Regions from separate parts of the Aliarcobacter faecis genome, predicted to be linked through region 1. Evidence: riboswitches for the same ligand, from Rfam matches in the RefSeq annotation. Region 1 holds a riboswitch; the other holds the start of a gene.
What was found. Region 1 has a riboswitch for thiamine pyrophosphate ahead of AFAEC_RS03660 (spermine/spermidine synthase domain-containing protein). Riboswitches for the same ligand answer to the same signal wherever they lie in the genome.
Positions count from the first base shown of each region.

Region 1 (3,505 bases):
CATGATACTCTCTTGCTCTATCGCTATCAAGTGCTAATTCAAACTGTTTATTCCAGTCAAAAGCATATCTTGCATCACTCATAGCATCATCAATATCTCTTGCACCTTTTCTATTTCTAGCTATATCAGCACTATGAGCAGCTATTTTATATGCAATGATTCCATTTCGTACATCTTCAGCATTTGGTAAACCTAAATGCTCTTTTGGAGTTACATAACATAACATAGATGCACCATGCCATCCACCAACAGCAGCACCAATAGCACTAGAAATATGGTCATATCCTGCTCCAATATCTGTTGTAAGTGGACCTAAAATATAAAAAGGAGCTTCATGACAATACTCTTTTTCTATTTTCATATTTCTTTCAATTTGATTTAATGGAACATGTCCTGGTCCTTCAATCATAACTTGAACATCTTTTCCCCAAGCTCTAAGTGTTAGTTCACCTAAAACTTTTAACTCTCTTAGTTGAGCTTCATCTGAAGCATCTGCTAAACAACCAGGTCTTAAACTATCTCCTAGTGAAAGTGAAACATCATATTTTCTACAAATATCTAAGATTTTATCAAAAGCAGTATAAAATGGATTTTCTTTATGATAATGCATCATCCAAGCAGCCATTAAACTTCCACCTCTTGAAACTATACCCATTTTTCTTTTTGCAATATGTGGCATAAATTCTAGTAAAAATCCTGCGTGAATAGTAAAGTAACTAACACCTTGTTCAGCTTGTCTTTGGATAACTTCAAGCATTTTTTCTATACTTAAATCCTCTATTTTATCTTTTACATCATGTAATATTTGATAAATAGGAACTGTTCCAATAGGAACTGTTGAGTGATTTATTACGGCTTTTCTAATTAAATCTAAATCCCCACCAGTACTTAAATCCATAATAGTGTCAGCTCCATATTTTAGACAAACATTTACTTTTTCAATCTCTCCATCAACATCACTAACTATTGCAGAACTTCCAATATTTGCATTTATTTTACAAGAAGATGCAATTCCAATAGCCATTGGTTCTTGATTTATATGATTTACATTTGCAGGAATTATAAGTCTTCCTCTTGCTATTTCACTTCTTATAAACTCTGGTTTAAGGTTCTCTTTTTTTGCTACAAACTCCATATGTGGAGTTATAATTCCTTGTTTTGCATAGTACATTTGAGTTCTTACACTATCGTTTTTATGCTCTTCTAAAAATTTTTGAATATTTTGCATCTTTTCTCCTTATCTTTTTGCAATACCAGTTAATTCTTTATGTATTTTTGCTGGAAATACAAAAGAAGCTGAATGAATTTCAGCACTATAATAATCCATATCTTCCAAAAAATCTGCTCTTTGTAGATTTAAATCAGCTGTTGGATGATATTTTCTTGAAGCAAGTATAGTTGTTGTATGATCAAAACTAAATGGCATAGCTATCCAAAATTTTTCACCAATGAGTTTTAAATCTTTTTTTAACTCTTCACTATTTTTTGAAAATGATTCTGAAACAAATGTAACTATTCCATCATTTTTTAAAACTCTATAGATATTTGATACTATTTTTAAATCAGGTCGCATATTAGTTAAAATTATAATATCTACACTTTTATCCTCTTTAGTTTCAAGTGCCGATAAATCTGAAAACTCAAAATTTGACTCACTAGAGTGTTTTTTTGTCTCATTTTTTAATTCATCATTAATTGAACCAATAACTAAAACATTTTTGGCTTCAATATGTGTACAAAGTGGTATATGTACCATCATTTCAGCAAATATTTTGCTATTTTTCATTTTAAAATCCTTTAGATTGATATATTTTTTTTATTGTCAGCTAGATTTTTGGGTAAAAAAAAAGGTACTTTCGTTTGAAAGCACCTTTTTTATTAAATTTAGATTATCTATAACTTAGTTTATTAAATTTAATTTTTAAAAATTCGCTTCCTTCACTGGTCTTAACCAACAGGTTCAAAGGGTCAGGTTTTACCTTCTCAACGCTTTTAGCGTCCCCCCGCAATAAAAAGAGTATTCTAGCATAAAGAATTTAAAAGGGTATTAATTTTAAATTTATTAAAGCCCTTTTATTTTAGAGTTTTGTATAAAATAGTAGCTTTTTCTATCTCACTTGTAGTAGCTTTTCTTCTACAAGATAGATAACCTTTTTTCCCTTCACTTGTAATTGTTGGATAAACAGTAGCAAATACCCAGTAAAAATTTCCATCTTTTGTTGCATTTTTTACATATCCAGTCCAAACTTCTCCTTTTTTTACTGTTTCCCATAAACTTTTAAAAGCTTCTTTCGGCATATCAGGATGTCTTACAATACTATGTGGTTTTCCAATAAGCTCCTCTACACTATATCCTGCAACTTCACAAAAATCATCACTTGCAAAAGTAATAATTCCTTTTTCATCAGTTTCACTTACTAAAAATGCATGGTCTTTTAAAACTATCTCTTTTGAATTATTATTTATTGACATAAACTCTCCTTAATTTACTTTTTTTGTTTTTACATCTTCTACTAAAAGTTGAGCCATTTTTAAAGTATTTTGTGAAATAGAGGATACATTATATGCTTCAGCTGCGTTTTCTTGAGTTGTTTTATCAAGTAGATTTATAGCAATATTTATCTGTTCTATTCCTCTTAATTGTTCATTTGAAGCCATGCTTACATTTTGAATAATATTTATTGTTTCAGAGATTAGATTATTTAAATTTTGATAGCCTTTAATCATTTCATCAGATATCTTTTTACCTTCATTTGTTTTTGAAGTTGCATTTTCAACTAAATCTTTTATTTCATGAGCAGCTTGAGTACTTCTAGCTGCTAGATTTCGTACTTCACCAGCAACAACAGCAAAACCTTTTCCAGCTTCTCCAGCAGTTGCTGCTTCAACAGCAGCATTTAGACTTAAAATATTTGTTTGAAATGCAATTTGATCAATTATGCTTATAGCTTCATTTATAGCTGTAACCTTTAAATTTATCTCCTCCATAGAAGAGGCTGTTTTATTTGCTAGTTCTTCACCTATTGCTACAGAGCTTTTTACATCTTTACTTAAATTTGCCATTTTAGAAGCATTTTGAGTGTTGCTTTTTGTACTTCCTGTAATCTCCTCAAGTGCAGCAGCTGTTTGTTCAAGAGAACTGGCTTGTTCATTGGCTTTTGTTGCTAGATTATTTACACTTTGATTCATTTGAATTGAAGAGCTTTCTAAAAGTTTTCCATTTTCAAGATTTTGTTTTGTATTATTGTTTAATTCAGCACCCAACTGATTTAATCTTTGCATAGTTAAAAGCATTTTCCCTTTTAATTTTGGATTAATATCCATCTGTTTTCTATAATCTTTATCTGCATAAAGTCCAACAATTTCAACTAAATCTTCCATATTCTTATTTGCTTTTTCTAACATGTTATTTACAATATTTTTAAGAGTAAAAATCATAGGATTTGTAGTTGATGCATTGATTTTTGCTGTGTATATTCCTTGACTTATTTTATCAAGAGCAATT
Region 1 is NZ_CP053837.1:705,067-708,571, forward strand. Features, by position in the region: gene thiC (phosphomethylpyrimidine synthase ThiC) at 1-1,228, opposite strand, end outside; gene AFAEC_RS03660 (spermine/spermidine synthase domain-containing protein) at 1,238-1,786, opposite strand; TPP riboswitch at 1,917-2,015, opposite strand; gene AFAEC_RS03665 (PAS domain-containing protein) at 2,074-2,472, opposite strand; gene AFAEC_RS03670 (methyl-accepting chemotaxis protein) at 2,482-3,505, opposite strand, start outside.

Region 2 (3,505 bases), 880 kb from region 1:
TATAGCTTCAAATTTTCTAGGGTGAACAACTGTATTTAAAAAAGCTTGCCACTCCATAACTCTTATTTTCATATTAACACCAGCTTTTTGAAGTTGATATTGTAAAATTTGAGCTGCATTGACTCTTATATCATTCCCTGTATTTGTTACTACTTCAAATGTAAAAGGATTCTTTTCATCATATCCAGCTTCTTTTAAAAGTTCTTTTGCTTTTTGTATATCTTGAAGTATAGGATTAACTTCGTTATTGTAAGCATAAGAATTTGGCATAAAAGGTCCATTACAAACTTGTCCATATCCAAAAAACAAAATATCAACTAACTCTTGTCTATTAATTGCCAAAGATAAAGCTTGCCTAACTCTTTTATCTTTAAATTTTTCATCTTTTAAATTCAAGCCCAAATAACTATATGTAAAAGCTGGTTTTTGTATTATTGTGTACTCTTTTTTAAAACTATCATCTATTTGTCTATCTACTTGAATTGGATCTAATGTACCAATATCAAGTTTTTTCTCTTTTAAATACAAAAAAGATGTACTTAAATCTGGTAAAAATTTATATAAGATTTTATCAATTTCTGGTTTTCCATCAAAGTAATCTTCATTTGCAATAAGTTCTATATCTTGCCCTACTTTAAACTCTTTTAACTTATATGAACCTGTACCTATTGGATTTTTATTAAAAGAACTTGTCATAAGATTTTCTTCATCTTTTAAAATATGGTATGGAAGTAATCCTACCATCCAAACTTCCAAAGCTTTAAAATATGGTTTTTTATACACTATTTCAACTGTTGAATCATCTATTGCTTTTACGCTCTCAATCTCTTGAAAATTTGATTTTATAGAATTAAAAACTTTTGGATTTATGATTTGTTCATAAGTAAAAATCACATCTTTTGAAGAAAGTTTTACTTTATCATGCCATAAAACATTATCTTTTAATTTCACAATTAATTTTGTAGGACTTATAAATTCATAACTTGAAGCTAATTCAAGAGTTACATTTCCATCTTTATCATATTTAAAAAGTCCATTAAAAAGCCAATCAGATATTTCACTACTAGCACTATCATTTGATAAAATTGGATTTAGCCTACTCGGGCTTGAACTCATAGATAAAGTTAGAGTTGAAGCACTTAACGATATAAAAAAGATTAGGTTGATTAGTAAAAATTTCATTAGGTATTTTATAGTTTTTTTACAAAAAATCCCATAAATTGGCTTTTAATTTTTATTTGTGATACAATTCATTTTTTTATTGCAGGGGAACGTAAAAGCGTTGAGAAGGTAAAACCTGACCCTTTGAACCTGATGGTTAATACCAGCGTAGGAAGCGAATTTTTAAAATTAAAATTTAATATAAAAGGTGCTTTCTAATATGAAAGTACCTTTTTTTTTACCTAAAATAAAAGATATTCAATAAAATAAAAATTTTTTAACAAGGAATTATGATGAGACAAAATGAAATTATATTTGCAAATAAAAAAGTTTTAACAATTGCAGGTTCAGATTGTATTGGTGGAGCAGGAATACAAGCAGACCTAAAAACTTTTAGTGCTTTTGGAAATTATGGTATGAGCGTAGTTACTTCAGTTGTTGCTGAAAATACTTTTAGAGTTATTGATATTCAAGATATAAATCCAAATATTATAGAAAAACAACTTATTGCAGTTTTTGAAGACATTACTCCTGATGCTATAAAAATTGGAATGTTAGCAAATATAGAAACTATGAAAATAGTAGCAGATTTTTTAAAAAAACAAAATGTAAAGAATATTGTAATTGACCCCGTAATGTATGCAAAAAATGGTGATGCATTGATGGATATAAAAAATATGAGTAGTTTAATAGAAATTATTATCCCCCTTGCAGATGTTCTAACACCAAATATAGCAGAAGCTCAACATTTAGCAAATATGACAATATCTTCAAAAGAGCAGATGAAAGAAGCTGCAATAAAAATATATGAAATGGGTTGTAAAAGTGTTTTAATAAAAGGTGGTTACACTTTAGAAGATGCAACAGATATCTTATATGATGGAGTTGAATTTCACTACTTTTCATCACCAAAAGTTGATACAAAAAATACACATGGAACTGGTTGTACTTTTTCATCAGCAATTGCTTCAAACTTAGCTTTAGAAATACCTCTAAAAGAAGCTATTCAAAACTCAAAAGAGTATATCTATAAAGCAATAATAAACTCACCAAATATTGGAAAAGGTAATGGTCCAACAAACCATTTTTTTAAATTTTTTAAATAGGAAGAATTATGATAAATGATTTAGTAAATATCTTAAATAGTATAAAGGAAAAAAATCCATTAATTCATCAAATTACAAACTATGTTACAGTAAATGATTGCGCAAATGTAACTTTAGCAGTTGGAGCAAGTCCTGCTATGGCTGATGATGAGAATGAAGTTGAAGATTTTGTAAATATTGCATCATCACTTTTAATAAATATTGGAACATTAAATGATGATATAAAAAAATCTATGATTAAAGCTAGTAAAAGAGCCAAAGAGATTGGTGTTCCAGTAGTTTTAGACCCTGTTGGAGTTGGTGCTTCAAAATTTAGAAAAGATTTTATAGAAGAGCTTTTAAAAGATTCTAAAATATCTTGTATTAGAGGAAATATCTCTGAAATAAAATCTATTTTAAATCAAAGTTCCAATACAAAAGGTGCTGATGCTTCAAAAGAAGATATTGAAAATATTAAGAATACAGCAATAATTGCAAAAACATTAGCAAATAGTTTAAATTTAGTTGTAGCAATTACTGGAGAAACTGATGTTATAAGTGATGGTAAAAGAGTAGTTACTATAAAAAATGGTAGCCACCTTTTGCCACAAATTACTGGAACAGGTTGTATGTGTTCCTCTTTAGTTGCTAGTTTTTGTGGAACAAATAAAGAAAAACTATTTGAGGCAACTGTTTTAGCACTTTTGGTTATGGGAATATCTGGAGAAATTGCCTATGATAAGAGTCAAAATCTTGGGCTTGGAACTTTTCATAAAGAGTTATTTAATGCAATAGGAAATTTTGATGAACAAACTCTAAAAGAAAAAGCAAATTTAGAGAATATATTATAAATAAAGGATTAAAAATGTCATTTTCAAGAAGTTTAAAACAAAAAGCTATAAAAGTTTGGGAAGATGGATACAATCACCCATTTGTTCAAGAGTTAGGAGCTGGTACTTTATGTAAAGAGAAGTTTAAATTCTATTTACTACAAGATTATTTATATCTTTTAGAGTATGCAAAAGTTTTTGCAATGGCTATGGTAAAAGCTGATGATGAAAAAATGTTAAGTAACCTTAGCTCTATTACAAAGGCTACTTTAGTAGATGAGATGAAAGTTCATCATTTGTATATGAAAGAGTTTGGAATAAGTGAAGAAGAGGTAAAAAGTGTAAAAGCTAGTTTGTTTAATAGAACATACACTGCAAATATGCTTGCAACTTCACAAAAAGGTGACTTAGTCGAGACTTTAGCAACTG
Region 2 is NZ_CP053837.1:2,138,542-2,142,046, forward strand. Features, by position in the region: gene AFAEC_RS10685 (peptide-binding protein) at 1-1,182, opposite strand, end outside; TPP riboswitch at 1,256-1,353, shown strand; gene thiD (bifunctional hydroxymethylpyrimidine kinase/phosphomethylpyrimidine kinase) at 1,455-2,267, shown strand; gene thiM (hydroxyethylthiazole kinase) at 2,276-3,097, shown strand; gene tenA (thiaminase II) at 3,112-3,505, shown strand, end outside.
Region 2: linked by a shared signal. The riboswitch ahead of thiD (bifunctional hydroxymethylpyrimidine kinase/phosphomethylpyrimidine kinase) and the one ahead of AFAEC_RS03660 (spermine/spermidine synthase domain-containing protein) in region 1 are both predicted to bind thiamine pyrophosphate.